One region of the Gordonia sp. JH63 genome, then DNA from elsewhere that is predicted to be linked to it. Evidence: predicted binding sites of a transcription regulator. Region 1 holds the regulator's gene; each other region holds the start of a gene.
What was found. The regulator LexA, encoded in region 1, represses DNA repair genes until DNA is damaged. The targets are predictions, from matches to a motif close to CGAACANNTGTTCG.
Positions count from the first base shown of each region.

Region 2: the regulator LexA is predicted to act here: its motif matches at 1,732-1,745, upstream of GR168_RS04370 (HNH endonuclease signature motif containing protein).
Region 3: the regulator LexA is predicted to act here: its motif matches at 5,087-5,100, upstream of GR168_RS02165 (HNH endonuclease signature motif containing protein).

Region 1 is NZ_CP047235.1:2,312,790-2,320,346, forward strand. Features, by position in the region: gene GR168_RS10470 (fructose-specific PTS transporter subunit EIIC) at 1-413, opposite strand, end outside; gene GR168_RS10475 (1-phosphofructokinase family hexose kinase) at 530-1,495, opposite strand; gene GR168_RS10480 (DeoR/GlpR family DNA-binding transcription regulator) at 1,492-2,262, opposite strand; gene GR168_RS10485 (putative PEP-binding protein) at 2,412-4,121, shown strand; gene lexA (transcriptional repressor LexA) at 4,099-4,803, opposite strand; gene GR168_RS10495 (LysM peptidoglycan-binding domain-containing protein) at 5,028-5,567, shown strand; gene nrdR (transcriptional regulator NrdR) at 5,667-6,167, shown strand; gene hrpA (ATP-dependent RNA helicase HrpA) at 6,141-7,557, opposite strand, start outside.
Region 2 is NZ_CP047235.1:963,455-971,011, forward strand. Features, by position in the region: gene GR168_RS04365 (diacylglycerol kinase) at 1-37, shown strand, start outside; gene GR168_RS04370 (HNH endonuclease signature motif containing protein) at 81-1,700, opposite strand; gene ykgO (type B 50S ribosomal protein L36) at 2,066-2,188, opposite strand; gene GR168_RS04380 (glutamate--cysteine ligase) at 2,254-3,762, opposite strand; gene GR168_RS04385 (sterol carrier family protein) at 3,818-4,225, shown strand; gene purF (amidophosphoribosyltransferase) at 4,377-5,987, shown strand; gene purM (phosphoribosylformylglycinamidine cyclo-ligase) at 6,085-7,191, shown strand; gene GR168_RS04400 (DUF3073 domain-containing protein) at 7,468-7,557, opposite strand, start outside.
Region 3 is NZ_CP047235.1:492,838-500,394, forward strand. Features, by position in the region: gene GR168_RS02145 (hypothetical protein) at 1-650, opposite strand, end outside; gene GR168_RS02155 (hypothetical protein) at 1,498-2,001, opposite strand; gene tgt (tRNA guanosine(34) transglycosylase Tgt) at 2,093-3,361, shown strand; gene GR168_RS02165 (HNH endonuclease signature motif containing protein) at 3,375-4,916, opposite strand; gene GR168_RS23830 (hypothetical protein) at 5,335-5,619, opposite strand; gene GR168_RS02170 (SDR family NAD(P)-dependent oxidoreductase) at 5,638-6,252, opposite strand; gene GR168_RS02175 (carbohydrate kinase family protein) at 6,302-7,255, opposite strand; gene GR168_RS02180 (class II aldolase/adducin family protein) at 7,252-7,557, opposite strand, start outside.

The DNA.
Region 1 (7,557 bases):
TCGTTCTCGGCCGCGCGGAGCGAGGCCACGAAGTCGGGCCGGACGAGTGAGCGGGCCAGCGAGCTGAGGAGCTTCATGTGCGCACTGGCACCCCCCTCGGGCGCGGCGATGAGGAAGACCAGGTCGGCCGGCCCGTCCGGTGCGCCGAAGTCGACCTTGCGGGACAGCCGCGCCATGGCGAGACTGGCCGCGGTCACCGACGCGGTACGGGCGTGCGGGATGGCGATGCCGCCGGGAAGTCCGGTGGCGGACTTGGCTTCTCGGTCCAGTGCGGCCCGCGCGAGGTCGGCGGGATCGGTGGTCCGGCCGGCCGCGGCGAGGGCGTCGGCGAGCGTGGTGATGACGGCGGCGGGATCGCCGCCGGCGTCGACGTCGAGACTCACCGTCTGCGCGGTGATGATCTGCTCGGTCATGGGATGTCCTTCGGTGGAAAGAGTGGGGTCGGTGCTGGGTGGGTCGATGGTGGATGGAGTCGGTGCTGGATGGGTGCGGTGTTGGATGGATGTGGAGACTCGCCGGGACGGTGCCGTCAGGTCATGCGCGCGGCTCCCGACAGTTCGGTCACCCGCACGCCGGGGAGGTCGAGGTGGTCGGGCGTGGGGGCCTGGGTGCCGGCGAGCGATGCGGCCGCCGCGCCGTACGCCACGGCCGACCGGAGGCAGTCGGCGGGCGCGGCCCCGGTGCTCTGCGCGATGAGGTAGCCGGCCAGTGACGAGTCGCCGGCGCCGACGGTGCTGCGCGGGACGATCGGCGGCGGGGTCGCCGACCACACGCCGGATGCGGTGACCAACACGGCCCCGACGGCGCCGAGGGTGGCGAGGACGTTGCCCCCGATCTGTTCGGCGATGGTCGCAGCGGCGTCGATGACCGGTCCGAGATCGTTGCGCGCGAGTGCTTCTCGGAGCTGTCCGGGGTCGGCGCCGGTCAGTTCGGCGAGCTCGTCCTCGTTGGGCTTGATCAGGTCGACGCGACCGGTGACGCTGGCACGGAGGGGAGCGCCCGAGGTGTCCACCGCGACCCGGCAGCCGGCGAGGACGAGGTCGTCGGCGATCGAGCGGTACCAGTCGTCGGGGACGCCGGGAGGCAGCGACCCGCAGAGGGTGACCCACTGCGCGGAGCCGGCGTGCTCACGGATCAGCCCGACGAGCGCCTCGCGGTCCGGGCCCGTCAAGGTGACGCCCGGTGCGTTGATCTTGGTGGTCGTCCCGTCGGATTCGGCGATGGTGATGTTGGACCGGACCTCGCCGTCGACCGGCACGGCGTCGTAGGGGAGTGCGAGGTCGTCGAGTGCGGCCCGCAGCGGGTCGCCCGGCCGCGCCGGGAGCAGTGCGCGGGTGGCCAGGCCCGCGGCCGCGACGACCCGGGCCACGTTGACGCCCTTGCCGCCCGGCTCGGTGCGGACCACGCCGGCGCGCTGCACCTCGCCGCGGGCGAGCGGTGCGCCGAGTTCGAGGGTGCGGTCGAGACTCGGGTTGGCGGTGACGGTGACGATCATGCGATCACGACCTCGACGCCACGCGCGGACAGGGCCGCCGAATAGGCCGGGTCGATCCCGGAGTCGGTGATGAGGACGTCGACGTCGTCGAGTCCGGCGAAGGAGGTGAGGTCCTCGCGGTCCATCTTCGAGCTGTCGGCAAGGACCACGACCCGTTGCGCGGCTGCGACCATCGCCGCCTTGACCGCGGCCTCGTCGGGGTCGGGTGTCGACAACCCGTGGGCCTCGCTCAGGCCGTTCGTCCCGATGAAGGCGGTGGTCACGCGCAGTCGGCGAAGCGCGTCCACGGTGTCGACGCCCACGGTCGCCTGGGTGAGACCGCGTACGCGTCCGCCGAGGGCATGGAGACCGTCGGGATGGGTTCCCGCGAGCAGGCCGGCGATGGGCAGGCTGTTGGTGAACAGGGTGAGCCTCCGATCGGGAGCGGTCGCCTCGGCCGCGCGGTAGGTGGTGGTGCCGGCGTCGAAGAGCACCGAGCCGCCGTCGGGCGGCAGGAACCGGATGGCCGCCCGGCCGATCGCGGTCTTCTGCTCGATCTGGCTCGACTCCCGTTCGTCGATCCCGAGCTCGCCGAGGGTGCGCATGATCTCGGCGCGCACGGCGCCGCCGTGGACCCGCTGGAGATGTCCGGCGCGTTCCAGTACCGCGAGATCGCGTCGGACGGTCTCGCTGGTGACGTCGAATTTCTCGGCGAGCGCGGCCACGGATGCCCGCCCCGCGAGTCGCACCTCGTCGACGATCGCCTGTTGTCTCTCCTCGGCGTACACACCGCTCCGATCTCCGGTTTCGACCAACCCGCTTGTTGAGGCGTGTGGGATTGGATGTTGTAGTAATTGTGTTTACGCCTGTTTGTGTTGACAAGTCAAGCACTTTTTGTAACGGTGGTCACATCGGTAGTCGAGTGAGAGGCAAGACGATGGCGCAGATCCTGACGGGAACCCCGGTGGTCGGCGGGTTGGCCCACGGTCCCGCGCTGTGGCCGGGCGAGCGACCCGACCACTCGCCGGAGAAGCTCGGCGTCGGTGTGGAGATCGCCGAGGAACGGCGCGCCGACGAGGTCACGCGCTTCGCCACCGCGGCCGGCGCCGTCGCCGCGCGGCTGCGCACGCGCGCGTCGCAGAACACCGGGGTGACGGCCGAGGTGCTCGCCGCGACGGCGGGCCTGGCCGAGGACCGCGGCTGGATCGGTGCCGCGACCGCGCTCATCGGCAAGGGCGCCCCCGCCGAGGCCGCTGCCGTCGCGGCCACCGAACAGTTCGCGGCGGTGTTCACCAAGCTCGGCGGACTGATGGCCGAGCGGGTCACCGATCTCAACGACGTGCGCGACCGGGTCCTCGCCGAACTGCTCGGCCTACCCGAACCTGGTGTGCCCACTCCGGAGGTGCCGTCGGTCCTGCTCGCCGACGACCTCGCGCCCGCCGACACCGCGGGCCTCGACCCCACGAGCACCATCGCCCTCGTCACCCGCCTCGGCGGACCGACCAGCCACACCGCGATCATCGCGCGCCAGCTGGGGATCCCGTGCGTGGTGGCGGTGGCCGACCTGGACGAGATCGAGCCCGGCACAACCGTTCTCGTCGACGGCAGCACCGGGCGGATCGAGGTGGAGCCCGATGCGGAGGCGGCCCGGGCTCGCGTCGACGAGGATCGGCGGCATGCCGCACTCGTCGCCGGCTGGACCGGTCCGGGGCAGACCGCCGACGGGGTGGCCGTGGCGGTGCTCGCCAACGTCGCCGACGGATCGTCGGCACGCGCCGCGGCCGGGTACCCCGTCGAGGGCGTCGGGCTCTTCCGCACCGAACTCGCGTTCCTCGAGCGTGCCGACGAACCGTCGGTGGACGAGCAGGCCGCGATCTACCGGGAGGTGCTCGATGCGTTCGACGGGCAGAAGGTGGTCATCCGCACCCTCGACGCCGGGTCCGACAAACCGCTCCGGTTCGTGACCCATCCCGACGAATCGAACCCAGCGCTCGGCGTGCGGGGCGATCGGATCGCGCTGGCGCACCCCGAGATCCGCGCGCATCAGCTCGACGCGATCGCGCAGGCCGCGTCGGGGTCGGCCGTCGCGCCGTGGGTCATGGCGCCGATGATCGCCTCGCCGGCGGAGGCGCGCACCTTCGCCGCCGAGGTCCGCGGCCGTGGTCTGGTCGCCGGGGTGATGATCGAGGTGCCCGCGGCGGCGATCCTGGCCGAAGCCGTCCTCGCCGAGGTGGACTTCGTATCCATCGGCACCAACGATCTGACCCAGTACACGATGGCGGCCGACCGGATGTCGGCCGATCTCGCCGGACTGACCGACCCGTGGCAACCGGCCGTGTTGAGCCTCATCGCGGGTGTCGCGGCAGCGGGTGCACGTCAGGGAAAGCCGGTCGGGGTGTGCGGCGAGGCCGCCGCCGATCCGAACCTCGCCTGCGTGCTCGTCGGTCTCGGGGTCACCTCGCTGTCCAGCGCGCCGGCTGCTGCCGCGGCCGTGGGGGCCCGGCTCGGCGAGGTGTCCGCACCGGACTGCCGGGCCGCCGCCGAGGCTGCCCTGGCCACCTCGGACCCCGCCGCGGCGCGCGAGGCTGCCGCGGCGGTGCTCGACGGTTCGGTCGGTGGAGAGGTCAGACTCGCCGCATCACGGTGACGACCTTGCCGAGGATGACGGCATCGTTGCCCGGGATCGGATCGAACAGTTCGTTGTGCGGCATGAGCCAGACGTTGGGGCCCTGACGCTTGAAGGTCTTCACGGTGGCCTCGCCGTCGATCATGGCCGCGACGATGTCGCCGTTGTCGGCGACGTTCTGCTGCCGGACCACGACCCAGTCGCCGTCGCAGATCGCGGCGTCGATCATCGACTCGCCGACGACGCGCAACAGGAAGAGAGATCCCTCGCCGACCAGCTCACGGGGCAGCGGGAAGACGTCCTCGACGGCCTCCTCGGCCAGGATCGGACCGCCGGCCGCGATTCGGCCGAGAACCGGCACGAAGGTCGGCTCGGGCAGCTGACCGGCCGACGGGGTGTCCGGCGACGGGGTGTCACTCGGGGCGATGTTGACCGCACGGGGACGGTTCGCGTCGCGCTTGAGCAGCCCCTTGCGTTCCAGCGTCCGCAACTGATGGGCCACCGACGACGTCGAGGCCAGGCCGACCTCGTCGCCGATCTCCCGGATGCTCGGCGGATAACCGCGCTCGCGCACCGAGCGGCGGATCACCTCCAGGACCCCGGCCTGTCGCGGGGTGAGTGAGGCCTCGGCGGCGGCGGCGTCGAACGGGGCCTCGTCGTCGGCGCCCCGCGCTCGGCCGCGCCTATCGCCGGTGTCACTCATGTTCGGTTCCTCTCGTCTTCGGAACGTGCTGGTAGATGGCTTGCGCCGGGTCCGAGCCTAGCGGAGTGCGACCGGCACCTCAAACATTTGTTCGATGTGTCGCGAGACTTTGTCGGGACGTCGTGCTACAAATTCGAACATCAGTGCATCGAACATCTGATCGATGTTCGAACACCGACCGCCACACCCCGCACGATCCAGACACCAGAACACCGGAGGGCACCATGCGCACCGCCACTCTCGTCGCTCCCGTCCGCACCGACCGTCCCGACGCTGTCCGGCCCCCCACCGACCGCGCCGATCGGGTCCGGACGCGCGCCCCGCTGTCCGACGGCGGCCGCCCGATAGACAACCGGCCGGCCGGCACCCGACCGCGGGGTGCGTCGCCGGTGACCCCGCGGGTGGGCGGTACCCACTGTGGTTCTTCGGTCGGGGTGCGCGGGCGTGGCCCGGTCGGACCCGACGCGGCGGTGTTCCGTCGCCGCCGCCGCACCGCGGTCGCGCTCCTCGCCGGCGTCGGGCTGGCGTTCGTCGTGTGGGTGTTCGGTGTCGTGGGCCAGAACTACTCGGACTCGCTGACCCCGTCCGCCGTGAGTGCCGAGGTCGTCCACGTGCGCTCGGGGGACTCGCTCAGCTCGATCGCCGGCCGGGTGGCACCCGAGATGCCGCGCGAGGTCGTGATCGACGAGATCGTCGCGATGAACGATCTGGGGTCGAGCGCGCTGCAGGTGGGCCAGCCCCTGCTCACCCCCCGGTACCGCTGAGGCCGGGCGGTATCCTCGATGTCACAGGGGCCGGCCGACAAGCGGCGGGGCGCACGCTTCGGGTGCGTTCCAGCGTCCCGCGACCTGCGTGAGGACACGATGCGCTGCCCCTTCTGCAAGAACGACGACACCAAGGTCATCGACTCGCGTGTCGCAGATGAAGGGCAGGCCATCCGCCGCCGTCGCTCCTGTGTGGAGTGCGGTCGCCGGTTCTCGACCGTGGAGAGCGCCGTGCTCGCGGTGGTCAAACGCAACGGCGTGACCGAACCATTCAGCCGGGAGAAGGTCATGCGCGGCGTGCGGCGAGCCTGTCAGGGCCGCCACGTCGCCGAGGACGCGCTCGCGCAACTCGCCCAGCAGGTCGAGGACACGGTGCGCGCCAGTGGATCGGCCGAGATCCCCAGCAACGAGGTCGGACTCGCCATCCTGGGTCCGCTCCGCGATCTCGACGAGGTGGCGTATCTGCGCTTCGCCTCGGTGTACCGGTCGTTCGACTCGGTGGAGGACTTCCAGCGCGAGATCGACGACCTGAAGGCGGCATCGGGATCCGGGAGCGCGCTCGCCGAACCCGTGTCAGCCGAGTCGGTCCAGAGCTCGTAGGACCCGTTTCTCCGACACCGGGAACGCGGTGCCGAGACGCTGGGCGAACAGCCCCACGCGCAACTCCTCGACGAGCCACTGCGCTTCGTCGTCGACCACCGCCCGCCGGTGCTCGGGTACCTGTTCGATGCGCTGGGCCCACCGTTCGACGACGCGATCGACGGCGGCCACCCCGGCCTGGTCGCGTGCTGCGGACGCGGGTAGTGCCTCCAGACGTGCTTGCGCGCCGTCGAGATAGCGCGGCAGATTCTCCAGGTGGCGTCGCGCGGTGGCCGCCACGAATCCGTCGAACACGAGGTGGGCGACCTGTTCGGCGACGTCGTCGGCAGCCAGCGAACCGGCGTGCCGGTCGATCGCCGCCCGCAGCGGGGACATCCGTTCGAGGGCTGCGACGGCCAGCGAGAAGTAGTCCGGTGCGGCCGCGGCGACCCGTGGCCGGATCCGTTCGAGCAGCGCCGAGAAGGACTGTGGTGAGCGAACCGCGGCGAGCTCTGCGTCGTCGATGTCGGCGACCGTGTCCCGAATGGCCCGTCGGGTGCAGTCGGCGAGCAGTGCCTCGGTGGTCGAGTACGGGCTCTGGCTCAGGGCGAGTCGTTCGACCGGACTCAGCGAGCCGGCGATCCGCTTGTGCAGCGGAGGTATCGCGAGGTCGAGGAGGGCGACGATCCCGCGTCGCAGGAGGCGGTCTCGTGTCTCCGGGCTAGCCGCATCGACGACGACGACGCCCCGCGCGTGGCCCTTCGCGTCGGAGACCACGTCGATCGTCGGGTACCGGGTCAGCCGCTGCCCCGCGACATCGACCGTGGTCTGCTCGGCGAGCGAACCGATCCCGTCGGCGGTCCAGGTCCGATACAGGGTGCGCGACACCGTCTTCGGCGCCGCGGGCGTTCCGGTCTGCTGAAGTTCGGGCAACGAGTCGGCGCGGGAGACGATCCGTCCGGAGTCGTCGGCCACCGCGAAATGCATGCGCAGGTGCGGCGGTACCCGGTCGGTGTCGAAATCGGCTGCGGTCACCCGCATCCCGGTGATCGCCGAGAGCTCGCGCGCCAGCCCGGTGGCCAGCGGCTCTTTGCGCGGGGTGAGCCGGCCGAGCGCGAGTTCGGCGAACCGCTGCGCGGGTGACATGCTCTTGCGCAACTGTTTCGGTAGCGACTTGACCAGTGCGGTGGCCAGTTCGGCGCGCATGCCCGGGACCGACCAGTCGAAGCCGGCCGGTCGGACGTGGGGGAGCAGTGCCTGCGGGATCACGACGGTGACGCCGTCGTCGGGTGCGCCCGGTTCGAACCGGTAGCGCAGTTCGAGTCGGGTGTCGCCCTGCTGCCAGGCGCCGGGATAGTCCGTCGGCGCGACGTCGGTGCCTCCCGTGACGTCCTCGGGGCGCAGATCCAGC
Region 2 (7,557 bases), 1.3 Mb from region 1:
GCTCATCTCCGGGCGGGGGCTCTTCGTGCAGAAGTAGCCGCACTCGACGACGGCGGGCGATGTGATCCGACAGGCGAGAGTCATCGACTGGCGAGTAACTCCATGAGGTGTGCTTCGACGAGGGACGGCCGGGGTGTGCGTGGTCCGGGTCGGGGTGGTCGGACGTCGATGACGTGGCTGGTTTTCAACCATGATCGGCGCGCGTGATGTGGGCGTGGCTCATCGCCGGACGTGGTGCGTCCGTGGATCTCTCGCCGAACCTGTTCCAGGTGGGCCTGCAACCGCTTGGGTATGTCGGGTCGGCGGTTGATGTGTTCGGGGTTGGGTGGCGCGCCGGGTTCGGCGTTGAGTCGCCAGGCGCAGCGGCCTTCGTCCGGTCCGTCGCGTACTACCCGGGTGGTGTATCGGCCGGGTTGGTCACCGACCATGCGGTTGTGTCGCGGGCAGGCGGGTGCGAGGTCGTCGATGTCGGTGAGACCGCCTTTTGCCCAGTCCTTCTGGGCGTGGTGGAGTTCGACGTGGGTGGCGGGTTGGTCGCAGCCGGGTGCCGAGCACACTTCCCCGTCGGGGCGGGCGAAGGAGACGAGGCGTTGTTCGCGGGTCGCGAGGCGTTTGCCGCGCCCGAAATGTAGGGGGACGGTGGTGGCGTCTTTGAAGATCGCCAACCACGGCTGGACCTCACCGGCCATCGCGATCAGGTCCCGGATGGGCAGCAGGGTTCCGGTGGCGGTGGTGGCGAGTCCGGCTTCGCGGATGAGGTCGTTGAGGTCGGTCTTGATGATCAGTTGCACGGGCAGGCCTCGGTGCGACGTGCCGAGTGTTCCGTCGGCGAAGCCTGCGGCGAGTGCGGCGTCGAGCGCATCATGATTCGTCTGGGCGAGAGTGCGACCGTCGCGGTCGACTGCCGCGGCCAGGGCGTCAGGGTCGGCGGTGCCGGCCGGTCCGCTGGGCGAGTCGGGGTCGTCGGGGTTGTTGAGTCCGGGTTTGCCCCACACGGCGAACATCATCGACAACCGGGCGTGGAGTTCGGGAGTCAGCGTGCCCGAGATCTTCGCGGTGCCATCGGCGCGTTGCCGACCGATCCACAGGCCGCGGCGCCTCTTGCGTTCCGAATCGTCGGCCAGAGTGCCGTCAGGATCGAGATGAGCTAGCAACCGCGCACCGAGTTGAGTGATGTCAGCCGGGGTGTGGTCGGCGGCGATCTCGGCCATCTGCCGCTCAGCCGCGACCTTCACATCGTGGTCAGTTCCATGAGGGATCTGGTCGAGGACATCGAGGACGGCCTGCACATGCGCAGAGCCGACAGAACCTTGTGCGAAAGCCTCAGCGAGGCACGGATGTTCAGGTGGTAGGACCTCGCCGCCGAGGCTGGTGCGGTGGGCGGTGGCGTCCATCTGCTTGCGACGCCGCATCGGGTTCGAGACTCGTAGCCGGTGTGTCATGAATTGCATGAGGGTTCGGCACCCCGTCTTGCGGGGCAGGTCGCGGGCCTCGACCTGATCGATCTGCCGGTCTCCGGCGACGGTCAGACGCGCGATGGCGCGTTCGGTCTCCGCGGCCACCTCGGCCAGTTCGGCATCGGTACACGGCGACAAATCCACCGACTGCAGTTTGTCCAGGGTGCGATGCAGATCAGCCACCAACTCGACCACCCGGGGAGCCGGCACGGACGCGTCGTCGGTGTGTGTGATGCCGGACATGACGGTGACCTCCCCCCGAGAACCGTTGCAGCGAATGTACGTTCGAGTGTACACGAGTCCGGCGGGTCTAGCCACGAAAACAATTGCCCGGCAATATGAATCAGAGTCATTGCGTTGCGGGAACTTGTCGGTGGGCGCCGGTAGGATCTCGCGGGACGACGACCACGTTGTCTGGGTCGGGCGGCATCATCGCCACGACGGCAGGCCGCGCCTCGAGTTGAGCGCGCAGTTCCTGCCGTCTGTGTGACTACTCGACGCCGCCCGTCGACGCGGGGACCCTGATGCTGCAGTCGCAGCACGAATGTCGTTTCCAGCGGAGTTGCTCGGCCGCGACGATAGCATTCTGGGCGGCGAGTGCTCGACGATCAGCCCTGGCGCGCCTTGAATCTGGGGTTGCCCTTGTTGATCACGTAGATGCGCCCCTTGCGCTTGACCACTTGTGAACCGGGTTGGTTCTTCAACGACCGGATGGATGCACGGACCTTCAACGGAGCCTCCTTAATGGAAATTGTTTCCATTAAAGCAGGTCCGTCGACGAGCGCCGAGGCGGGTGTCAGACCTCCCAGGTGTGCACCGGCTCGCCCTCGTGCATCTGGGTGACGTAGTCGCGGAGCATCCCGTGCAGCGCCTGTGTCCGGCTCTCGCCCGCGCGTTCGCGGGCCGCGACCGCCTGGCGTTGCCAGACCGATCCCGTCTGGCGGGAGATGCAGCGGCCCTCGATGACCGACAGGTAGCGCTTGCGGGCCTTGTCGGAGACGCCGAACCGCTGCAAACCGTCCTCGGCGAGCACGAGCAGCCGGCGCAGGACGAGTTCGTCGGGTCGCACCCAGCCGACGTCGGGCCAGTAGAGCTGCGACTCCATGCCGGTGCGGGCGCCGGACTGCAGGTTCTCGGCGGCGGCGTTGAACGACATCCGCGACCACAGCGGCCGGTCGGATTCGACGAGGCCCCGGACGACGCCGTAGTAGAACGCGGCGTTGGCCATCGTGTCGACGACCGTGGGACCGGCGGGCAGCACGCGGTTCTCGACGCGCAGGTGGGCCTGTCCCTCGTGGATGTCGTAGACCGGACGGTTCCAGCGGTAGACGGTCCCGTTGTGCAGACGCAGTTCGTCGAGGGTGGGGATGCGTCCGTCGTCGAGCTCGGCGAGCGGGTCGGTGTCGGTGCAGACGGGGAGGAGCGCGGGGAAATAGCGCGTGTTCTCCTCGAAGAGGTCGAAGATCGTGTTGATCCACCGCTCTCCGAACCACACTCGCGGCCGGACACCCTGGTTCTTCAGCTCCAGCGGCCGGGTGTCGGTGGCCTGTTCGAAGACCGGGATGCGGCTCTCGTGCCACAACGCGGTCTCGGCGAGGAAGGGCGAGTTCCCGGCCAGGGCGACCTGCACCCCGGCGATGGCCTGTGCCGCATTCCAGTGCGAGGCGAAGTCTTCCGGCGCCACCCGCAGGTGCAGCTGTAGTGAGGTGCAGGCCGCCTCGGGCAGGATCGAATCGGTCGAGGTGCGCAGGTGCTCGGTGTGGTGTCCATCGGTCAGCGGGACGCCGGTGATGTCGATCTCGAGATCCTCGCCGCGGGCGGCGAAGATCTGCTCGTTCAGCAGGTCGTAGCGCGGGTTCGCCGAGATCCAGTGATGCGCGAAGTGTTCGGACTTCAGTGTCGGCAACATGCCGATCATGACCAGGTGGCTCGACGTCTGTGCGGCCCGCTGCTCGGCCCGGTTGAGCGACGTCCGCAACGCCTGCTCGAGCGAGATCGTATCGTCGGTCGTGAACGGTCGCGGCGAGACGTTGATCTCGATGTTGAACTGGCCGAGTTCGGTCTGATAGTCCGGATCGGCGATCGCCTCGAGGACGGCGGCGTTCGCCATCGCGGGCTGCATGTCCTCGTCGACGAGGTTCAGTTCGACCTCCATGCCGAGCAACGGCTTCGGCGGACGGCCCTGATCGGTGAACAGCCCGTCGGCGAGCATCCGCGCGATCGCTTCCGTGCCGCGACCCACCTGACGCCGGAAACGAACCCGGTCCTCGCCGGTGAACTGCTGTTTGGACACCTCGGCTCCCATGCGGTCAATACTGCCCGATCCGCATCGGCGCGAACCCTCTTGCGAAGATGGCGGAGTGCCACCACGCAGGAGAGTGGACCCCGCCGAGGTCCGGGCCGCGGTGCTGGCCGTCTCGGACTGGCTCGTCGACCCGACCGTGCCGACCCCGGGACGCGCCGCCCTCGCCGACGCCGTCCGTCGATCGGCCCGGTCACTCGAGCAGCTCGCCCCCGGGAACTCGGTCGAGGTCCGGGTGCCTCCGTTCGTCGCGGTCCAGTGCATCGAAGGTCCCCGTCACACCCGCGGAACGCCGCCGAACGTCGTCGAGATGGCGCCGCGGACCTGGCTGCTCCTCGTCGCCGGTGTCCTCACCTACGACGACGCCCTCGCCGCGGGCCTGGTGGATGCGTCCGGGCATCGCGCGGCACTCATCGCCGACCTGCTGCCGCTCATCCCGATCGGCCCGCCGGGCGACCGGGAGTAGGAGTGTGATGCATCACTCGACCGGGGCGTCGGGAATGACCCGCCGGTCGACACCGCTGGAAGATTCGCATCGGGAGCCGACCGACCCGTAAACTCACGCATGTCTCCCAGCCCACTCGACGGACCGATTCGCAGCCCCAGGGAGCTAGTCGATGCCTGATCATTCGATCGCCCACATGAACCTGCTCGCTGCCACGACGCCGGCGGGCGGATGCTCCGCACGTGGCTCGGGTGCGATCAATCCGGCCCCGCTGGACGATCTCGAGAACGAACCGCGTGAGGAATGCGGTGTCTTCGGTGTCTGGGCGCCCGGCGAGGACGTCGCCAAGCTGAGTTACTACGGCCTCTACGCCCTGCAGCACCGCGGCCAGGAAGCCGCGGGCATCGCCGTCGGCGACGGCAGCCAGGTGGTCGTGTTCAAGGACCTCGGACTCGTCAGCCAGGTCTTCGACGAGCAGACCCTGGGTGCGATGAGCGGGCATGTGGCGATCGGCCACTGCCGGTACTCCACCACCGGCTCGACGACCTGGGAGAACTCGCAGCCGATCTTCCGCACCACCGACGCCGGGACCGGCGTGGCCCTGGGCCACAACGGCAACCTGGTCAACACCGCGGACCTCGCGGCGCGTGCGCGCGAGCAGGGGATCAAGAGTTCGGCAGCGACATCGGACTCCGATGTCGTCGGTGCGCTCCTCGCGCACGGCGCCGCGGACAGCTCGATCGAGCAGGCCGCGATGGAACTGCTGCCCACCCTCAAGGGCGCGTTCTGCCTGACCTTCATGGATGAGCACACGCTCTACGCCGCGCGCGATCCGCATGGGGTGCGCCCGCTGTCACTCGGCCGCCTCGACCGCGGCTGGGTCGTCGCCTCGGAGACCGCCGCCCTCGACATCGTGGGTGCGTCGTTCGTCCGCGACATCGAGCCGGGCGAGCTGCTGGCCATCGACGCCGACGGCGTGCGCAGCACGCGCTTCGCCGAGCCGACCCCCAGCGGGTGCGTCTTCGAATACGTCTATCTCGCCCGTCCCGACTCGGTGATCCACGGTCGTTCGGTGCATTCGACCCGCGTCGAAATCGGTCGCCGACTCGCCAAGGAACACCCCGCCGAGGGTGACCTGGTCATCCCGGTACCGGAGTCGGGCGTGCCGGCGGCCGTCGGGTTCGCCCAGGAATCCGGGATTCCGTACGGCCAGGGACTGATGAAGAACGCCTACGTCGGTCGTACCTTCATCCAGCCGTCGCAGACGATCCGCCAGCTCGGTATCCGCCTGAAGCTCAATCCGTTGCGCGAGGTGATCCGAGGCAAACGGCTCGTCGTCGTCGACGACTCGATCGTGCGCGGCAACACCCAGCGCGCGCTCATCCGGATGCTGCGCGAGGCCGGTGCCGCCGAGGTGCACGTCCGCATCGCGTCGAGCCCGGTCCGGTGGCCGTGCTTCTACGGGATCGACTTCGCGTCCCCGGCGGAACTGATCGCCAACGGCATGGAGTCCGAGGCCGGGATGGTCGAGGGGGTCCGGCAGGCCATCGGTGCCGATTCGCTGGGCTACATCAGCATCGACGAGATGATCAACTCCACCGGCCAGGCCGCGTCGACCCTCTGCGCTGCGTGCTTCGACGGCAAGTACCCGATCGAGCTGCCCAAGGAGACCTCGATGGGCAAGGCGGTCCTCGAACAGATGCTGGCGAGCGCGGCCGGCGACCGCTCGGTGGACCCGCTGACCCAGCCGAACGACAACGTCAGCGCGGTCATGCGGCCCTGATTTCGTGCCGTAGGCCCTCCGGTACCGTATGACCCGTCGGCGAACACGCCGGAAACAACGTTCGACCGAGATTTTCTGGAACGGGAGTGCTGCGGTGATGACGGAGCGGGATGCTGCTGCCGACGAGACGGCCGGGAGCTCGACACCGGCGTCGTATGCGGCGGCCGGGGTCGACATCGACGCCGGTGAGCGGGCTGTGGAACTCATCGCGCCCCATGCCAAGCGTGCGTCTCGTCCGGAGGTTCTCGGCGGGATCGGCGGTTTCTCCGGTCTGTTCGCACTCAAGGGCAACTATCGGGAGCCGGTCCTGGCCGCTGCCAGCGACGGCGTCGGCACCAAGCTCGCCGTTGCGCAGGCCATCGACAAGCACGACACCGTCGGCCGCGATCTCGTCGCAATGTGTGTCGACGACCTGGTCGTCTGCGGCGCCGAGCCGCTGTTCCTGCAGGACTACATCGCGGTCGGCAAGGTGGTCCCCGAAACGGTGGCCCAGATCGTCGCCGGCATCGCCGACGGTTGTGTCGAAGCCGGTTGCGCCCTGCTCGGCGGCGAGACCGCCGAACACCCCGGCCTGATGCAGGACAACCACTACGACATGTCCGCCACCGCGGTCGGTGTCGTCGAGGCCGACAACGTGCTCACCCCGGACCGCGTCCGCGCCGGCGACGTCGTCATCGGCATGGGGTCGTCGGGATTGCACTCCAACGGGTATTCGCTCGCCCGCAAGGTGCTGCTCGAGTGGGGTCACATGGACCTGTTCGGTCATGTCGAGGAGTTCGGTCGCACCCTGGGCGAGGAGCTGCTCGAGCCGACCCGGATCTATGCCCGCGACTGCCTGGCCCTGATCGCCGAGGCTGACGTGCGTACATTCGCGCACATCACCGGCGGCGGCCTCGCCGAGAACCTCGCGCGCGTGATCCCGAACGGGCTCGTGGCCGAGCTCGAGCGCAACACGTGGACGCCGGCCCCGATCTTCGCGCTCATCGGTCAGCGCGGCCGTGTCGAACAGCTCGAGATGGAACGCACCTTCAACATGGGCGTCGGCATGGTGGCGGTCGTCGCGCCGGAGGACACCGACCGCGCGCAGGCCGTGCTGACGGCACGGCACGTCGACAACTGGGTCCTCGGCACCGTCAAGCGCGCGAGTGACCGCTCGGACAACGACTCTCGCGTCACCCTGCTCGGGGAGCACCCGCGCTTCTAGCGCGATCGGTGAATCCGCAACTCTCGCAGAGACATTGGAGCGGGGGTGCAGCCGCACACACAACACCGACGCCCGCCGGAGGGGATTCCCTCGGCGGGCGTCGGTGTCTGTTCATGACGGGATCACCACGGAACGTGCGCATGAGCACGCACCACCCATCAGAAACGGGTGGTGCGTGCGAAAACATGGTCCCGCGTCGCCGCGGGTCCGCTCATGCGGAGAAAAATGTGGGGTGATCCCGGGCGTCGAGAGATCAACGCCCGAAGAGTGTGCGCGTCAAGCGCGTCGCCACTCCTCTTCGTCCACCCAGTCGTCCACCGGATCCGGTCGTTCTACAACCGGATCGCCCTGTCCGGAGAGCTCACG
Region 3 (7,557 bases), 1.8 Mb from region 1:
TTCACGGTTGCAGTCGTACGCTGCCGCGTAAACCACTCCAGACCAGTTGGCTTAGCCGCCGCGACGCGTGCATCGATTTCGTCCTGTCTCAGTTTGTGCAGGAAGCCTTGCGCCGCCTTAATCTTCAAATTGACTTCGTGAGCAACTTTCTTGTCGGCCTCGTCAAGGAGTCGCTCTCCAAGCTTCACGACGTCGTCGTCAAGGATATCTTGGGGATCAATCGTCAACTGTCGGCAAATGATCTTGACGACCCGTACCAGTTTAGGTAGCCAGACGTCATTCGATACTTCACTCACAGCGGCGTTGGACGCATGCAGCTCCGCGTTTCTCAGATTCATGAGAAACAAAGAGTCGGCAACTGCGCCGCCGGCAAACTCTGGCACAATCCGCGCCAAGCGGTCGATCACCACACCGCTCGTTACGCTCTTCGGGTCCTTGGGGGTCGTGACGCCGTTAGCGGCGAGCAAACTGTCATTATCGTTTGTCGCGGCAAGGAGGCTTGGATGTAGTTTCGCTAAGGGCGCCCGTAACAGGAACTCGAACCCTAGAAGGTGCCAGATCGTGAATTCGTCGTCATCGGAGTGCTCGTGCTCCGCACCACGTGTGAAGTAGAGCTTGGCCTTACCGATAAACCCGTCGTAGTCCCACACCTGAAGTGCCTCACTTAATTATGAACGTTCGAACCAGAGCACGCCCAGTGGCGGCGGATACCGATGGCCGCCGGTGCATGACTCGATGATTATCCAGTATGAGAATCCGGCCCGGTTGCCAGGCGACCTCACCGGTCGGATGGGCGCCCTCCACGGCTGCGCGCGCTGAGTCGGGGCCGACGGGTGTTGCTCGCGGGTCCCAACGCAGCTTCCAGGTGTTCGGACCAGAGCTGACGAAGGCTGGTAGATAAGCGTTCCGACCAGACTCTTGGCGGATAAGCAGGGTCAGACGGCGAAGCGCTTGCTTTAAATCATCGGATGGCGAACAGATCTGAGTTGACGTCGGACGTGTGGCCTCAATGCACCTTAGAACCATCCACTGAGGTGGGTTCAGCGCGATCGCCCCATCAGTGTGCCAGGGAAACGTGCCCAGTCCGACACTGGCAGAGTGGGTGCCTTTACGGGCATCAACGGCAACCGTTGGACGAAGCACTTGGCGACGCACCTCGGCACTTCCGAGCCTAGCTGCCAACGTACTGAAGATTCGTTCCTCATCGGTCCACGTCCAGCCTCTTGAGCTTAGGAGCGCCAGGTGCCTAGCTTCTTGCACAGCTCCAAGGCTCGCACAGGCTAGCGGTCAGGTCGAAGCGGGAGCGGACTAACTGCGTCCCCGCCTGCGGGACAGTCATAAGGCCTTTGTCGGCTTATGCGACGGGCAACCGGGTTTGGGCCGAAGTGGACCGCACAATTCTGGAATGCGCGGCCACACAAGCACGTCGTTCTGCGCCGGGCCCAGTTGCAGAACACCAGCAAGCCCGGAAGGGGTGCCTCGATCAGGGCACTCACCTCACGGCGCGAAACCGATGACCGCGGTGCCCTTCTGGCAGGCCGCGAGGACGCCTTCGAGCTGAGACGGCGCGCAGGTCCAGCCGGCCACCGACTGCTGCTGACCGGTGGTGATCTTCGGTCCGTACTGGGTGGCGATGGTCCGTGCCGAATCGCAGGACACGTCACCGGCGAGGATCATGACTCGCAACGCGCCGTCGGGGCCCGGGATGGTGCCGCAACTGGTGTCGGAATCGTCGGACGCGGTCGCACTCGACGCCGTGGTCGACACCGGCTTGCGACCGGGGACCACCGGCGGCGAGGTGGCGGGCTGTTCGGCGGACTGTGATCCCGACTCCGCGGCGCCGGCCTGAGAGGTCGACGAAGCGGTGGTCACGTCCTGTTCCGCGCCGCAGGCCACGAGCGTCGATATCGCCGCCGCGAGTCCGAGAGTCGCCGCCGCGACCCTGATCGGTCGGCGAGTGCGGCTCGTGGTGGGACCGGTGGGACGAGTTCTGCGCGACATGGTTCACCACGGTAGCGAATGCGGTGTCGTCGACCGCACAGGTAGCCGGCGCCGGCCGTCGGTTTGGGGTGGGCGCGCCCGACCTGCGAAGATGCTGGACGTGAGCAGTACCGGAACCGAAGTCGCCGACCCCACCTACGCCGTCGGCACCACCCTCGCCGGCACCCGTGGGCGCACGGGGACGATCACCACACCGCATGGTCCGATCCACACCCCCGCGTTCATCCCCGTCGGTACCAAGGCCACCGTGAAGACGGTCCTCCCGGAATCGGTCTCTGCCCTCGGCGCCCAGGCCGTGCTCGCCAACGCCTACCACCTGTATCTGCAGCCGGGGCCGGAGATCATCGACGCGGCCGGCGGGCTCGGCGCGTTCATGAACTGGCGGGGGCCCACGTACACCGACAGCGGCGGCTTCCAGGTGATGTCGCTGGGTGCGGGGTTCAAGAAGGTCATCTCGATGGAGGCCACCGGCACCCCCGACGACGACCTCACCGCCAACGGCAAAGAACGGCTCTCGCGGGTCGACGACGACGGGGTGACCTTCAAGTCGCACCTCGACGGTTCGGCGCATCGTTTCACGCCGGAGGTGTCGATGCAGATCCAACACCAGCTGGGGGCCGACATCATCTTCGCCTTCGACGAGCTGACCACCCTGATGAACACTCGCGAGTACCAGGTGAATTCGCTCGAGCGCACCCGGTTGTGGGCGATTCGCTGTCTCGCCGAACACAATCGGTTGAGCGTCGAACGCGCACACCGGCCGCAACAGTCGCTCTGGGGTGTCATCCAGGGCGCCCAGTACGAGGATCTGCGGCGCAAGGCCGCCCGTGACCTCGTCGCCTTGAGCGAGGCGGACCGCGCTGCCGGCGGAAAGGGCTTCGGCGGTTACGGCATCGGCGGAGCACTCGAGAAGGACAACCTCGGCACCATCGTCGGCTGGGTCAACGACGAACTCCCAGAGGACTCCCCGAAACACCTCTTGGGGATCAGTGAACCCGACGACATCTTCACCGCCATCGAGAACGGCGTCGATACCTTCGACTGCGTATCGCCGACCCGGGTCGCCCGCAACGGTGCGATCTACTCACTGGACGGCCGGTACAACGTCACGAATGCCAAGTATCGCAGTGACTTCCGGCCGCTCGACCCCGAGGTCGAGAACTACACGTCGCAGTACAGCCGGGCCTACCTGCATCATCTGTTCAAGGCGAAGGAAGGCCTCGGCCCCACGCTGGCGACGCTGCACAACGTGTCCTTCATCGTCACGCTCGTCGACCGGGCCCGCCAGGCCATCGAGAACGGCACATACACCGAGTACCGCGACGAGTTCCTCCGGCGTTACTACGGAGGTCCCCGGTAGGCGTAAAACACTGCTAGAAGGGCGGTGGGTTGGCGTCGTTCCAGCGCTTCTCGGCGCGTTGGTGGCGTCGGAAGTCGTTGTCGCGCTGGGTGTTGAGTCTGTCGCGGGCGGGGTGATCGGGTGACCGTCTGGGGAAGAGCTTGTTGAACAGGTCGCGTCCGCTGAAGGCGTTGCCGACGAACATGTGCCCGGTGGGTGTGGTGAACCAGGCGGTCTGGAATTCGTCTTGGTGGTCCTGCCAGCTGGTGAAGGTCTTGATGCGGTGATGGAACCGGCACAGCGGTTTGAGGTTGCGCGCATCGGTCGGGCCACCGCGACGCGGGTCGGTGTGATCGAAGGGTTCGGTGTGGTCGAGATCGATCTGCCAGACCGGGGCGTTGCAGCCCGGGAAGGTGCAGCACAGTTCGCCGGCACGCACCAGGGCCTGCAGCTTCTTCGACGGGGTGTACCGCGTTGTCGAACTGTCTGCGTCTGGAGCCGGTGAACCGTCGGGTCCGGTAGGAGCGGGGTGGATGTAGGTGCGGCGCGCTTCGGCGAGCAGCTGCCGGGCGGTGTCGGCGTCGATGATGCCGTGGCGGTCGAGGAAGGCGGGATCGTTGTCGAGACCGATCAGGGTCGACAGGTTCACCACGATGTGAAACGTCGCGCGCGGCGCAGCCGAATCCGACGCCGAGGCGGCCGGCTCAGCCGGGTCATCGACAACGACGTCGGCTGACGGGTCGACGATGGTGTCCGCCTCCGTCATCGCAGCAGTTGGTGCAGGCGGCTCGACGGTCCCCACTGTCGCTGCGTCGGAGTCTGTTGCTGTGTCGGGTTCGGTTGCGGCAGGTCGGCAGTCGTCGCATAGGCACGTGATGGCGGCTTCACCGCGAGCGAGCGCTTTCATAGCATCGACCCTGCGGTTGGCCAACTTTCGCGGGTCACCGGCGTGGACCGCGGTGGCCATCGCTGTCAGGCGGGCGTCGAACTCGGCGGCATCAGCGTTGGGAAGCGTGCCGGAGATCCGGGACTGCCCGGGTGTGAAGCGGTCGGGGGTGATGGTCACCTTGCGGTCGGACTTCACCCGCTCCTTGCGTCGACGGACCGCGTCGGGCGCCCACTTGGCGACGATGGAATCGACCATGGCGGTGAACCGCGCCGTCGACATCGGTGCGCGGGCGAAGATCGCCTCGGCGAGATGGGCGTCCACGGTCTGCATCTCTTCGTCGTCGGTGATGAGATCGGTGCGCTTGAGCGCGATGAGGAAGCGCCGCTTGTCGATTCGACCACACGCGAGTGCGTGTCCGGTGAAGGAGAGTCGGTAGCGCAGTGCGTCGCCGGCCTCGATGAGATCTTTCGCCTCGGCCGGTGTCACGGTGAGGGTGGCGCCGACTTCGGCGATGGCCTGTTCGAGACCGTTGGGCCCGAACTGCTCGTAGGGGTTCTCGCCCGCGGCCACTCGCGCGGACAGGTGCTCGAAGGCTTCGAGGGAGTCGAGTTCGCCGCTGTGCGTCTCGGCGCGCCGCTGGGCGTAGTCCATTTCGCGTTCATCGTGAATGAGGCTGGCCACGACCATCATTCGGTGCGCGGACGCTGCTGCCAAGCCGGCGCAGTGGTTGAGGACCTCGACGAGTTCTGAAGCGGAGAGTTCATGGTCGGGACGAAAGCGCGGCTCGACCGACTCCTGTGGTGGGTCCACCGATGTGGATCCGGCCCCCGCCCCCGATGACATACCTCCACAATACTCGAATATATGTTCGAGTCAAGGGTCTGATCTCGGGATCTCCCGGGTTGTCTCGCAATCCAATCACGCCGCACCGACAGGACTGAAGCGTCGCCTCGGTGGCCTCGACGGGCGCGGCGTCCTCGCTTCGCTCGGTCGGCGCTGCTCGACAAGCGGGACTCTGCGGCGCTGCTCGACAAGCGGGACACGGCTCCTCTGCTCGACCAGCAGAGAACGGCGGCGCACCACAACGAGCGACGGCGGACGGGTGTCAGCGGGAGTTCTCGGCAACCATCCGTTCGCGGATGCCGCCGGCGACCCCGGTGCTGTTCGGGTTGGGGTCGTGGATCGCACCCGCGTGCGGCTCGACCGGCGTCCCCTTCTCGGTCTCGGACTTCGCCGTCGCCGCCGAGAATCGCTCGGTGATCCCGGGCATGAGGTGATGAGAAGCGTTGGCGGCCTTGGCTTTGTAGCCGACCGGTTGGTCCAGCTTCGGGTCGGTGCAGGCTGCCACGATCGCGTCGACCACGATCTGCGGATCGTCCATCGCGGACATCCGCGGTTCGTGCCCGGTTTAGTTGGCGGCGTGGACCCACCACGGGGTGTCCACGGCCCACGGCATGATGGTGCCGACCTTGATGGCGTCGTCGCCGGCCATGCGCAGCTCTTCGCTGATCGAGTGTCCGAGGCTCCGAACCGCCGCTTTCGTTGCGGCGTAGGTGTTCTGGAGTGCGATCGGTACCTCGCTGTCGACCGAGCCCACGTTGATGAGTGTGCCGCGACCCTGCGACCGGAAGACGCGCAGCGCCGCATGTGCGCCGTAGATCAGGCCCTTCAGGTTCACGTCGACGAGGCGAGCGTGGTCCTCGGTCGGGATGTCCCAGAAGTACCCGACCGCGCCGACGCCGACGTTGTTCACCCACACGTCGATCGATTCGAGCCATTCGAGCGCGGCGGACGCGAGATGGGCGACGGCACGCGGATCGCTGACATCGGTGGGCACCGCCAGCGCCGACCCGCCCTTGCCGGTGATCTCTGCGACGACCTCGTCGAGGACCGCGGTTCGACGCGCCGCGACGACGACGTTCGCGCCGAGTTCTCCGAGTCGCACCGCGGCGCCGCGTCCGAATCCGCTCGACGCGCCGGCGATCACGACGGTGGAGCCGTTGATTTCCTTGTTGTCTGTCATGGTGATCGCCTACCCGAGGCGGGGTTCACCAAACCGAGAGGAGGCGCGCTCAGCCCGCGGCGCGGGACTGCCGGAAGGACTCGATCGCGGCGAGATCGTACGAGTTCGCCCCGGTCCCGATGCCCTGGGCGACGTGCGCGGCCACCGCGCAACCGAGTTCGGCGGAGTCGGCGAGACCGAGCCCGCGCAGCCGGCCGGTCAAGAACCCGGCGGAGAACGAGTCGCCGCAACCGGTGGTGTCCACGACGTCCACCTCGAACGCCGGCACCGCGACCACGTCGTCGCCGGTCACGACCAGCGCACCGTCGGCACCGCGGGTGAGCGCGACGCAACCGACACCGCGGTCCAGGAGCGCCCGTGCGCCGTAGGTGAGGTCGTCGGTTCCGGTCAGTCCCCGGGTCTGCTCGTCGTTGGGCAGCAGGTAGTCGAGGTGGGGAAGTGCGTCGGCGATCCACTCGAGAAGGCCGGGGTCGCCAGCCGACAGCAGATCGGCCGACGTCGTGATCCCGCGGTCGCGCGCCCGGCCGAGGAGCTCTGCGGCGACGGCGCCGCCCAGGAATTCCGGGCCGCCGAGGTGCAGGTGGTCGAGCCCGGTCAGCGCGTCTGCACCCAGGTCGTCGGGCGTGAACTGTGCGTTCGCCCCGATGCAGTGCCACGCGGGACGGTCTCCATTGGGTCGGACGGGTATGACCGATGACGACGTCTGGACCCCGGGCTTCGGAACCAGGCCGCCGGTGTCGACGCCTTCGGCGTCCAGCAGTGCGGTCAGCGAACGCCCGATCGTGTCGTCGCCGATCGCTCCGTGGGTCCGGACCGTGGCGCCCAGCCGACTGAGGACGAGCGCGGTTCCGCCCGCGGTACCGGCGGCGGAGAAACCGATGGACTGGACGAGCGCGCCGTCGGACCCCGCCGGGATGGACTCGATCCCGACGACGTGGATGTCCAGCACATGGACGCCCACGGTTGCGATCGTCGGCGGTTCGAGCCGCGGTGAGGGTGTCACGTCCGGTTCTCCTTGGGTGTCCCGTAGTCCAGCCGGATCGCCTGGGCGACAGTGGACTGCTGTTGGTCCTCGGTGAGTTCGCGAGGCCGGCCCATGCTGCTGGTCCGGTGAAAGAGGGTCGCGAGCCACTCCAGCAGCAGGGCGTTCTCCACCGCGTGGGCCAGGCTGGAGCCGCGTGCCACCGAACCGTGGTTCGCCATCAGCGCGACCTGGGTGTCGACCAGCGCGTCGGCGACGATCCCGGCGAGCTCCGGGCTCCCGAACGTGGCGTACGGCGCGACCGGGATGGCACCGCCGAGGCC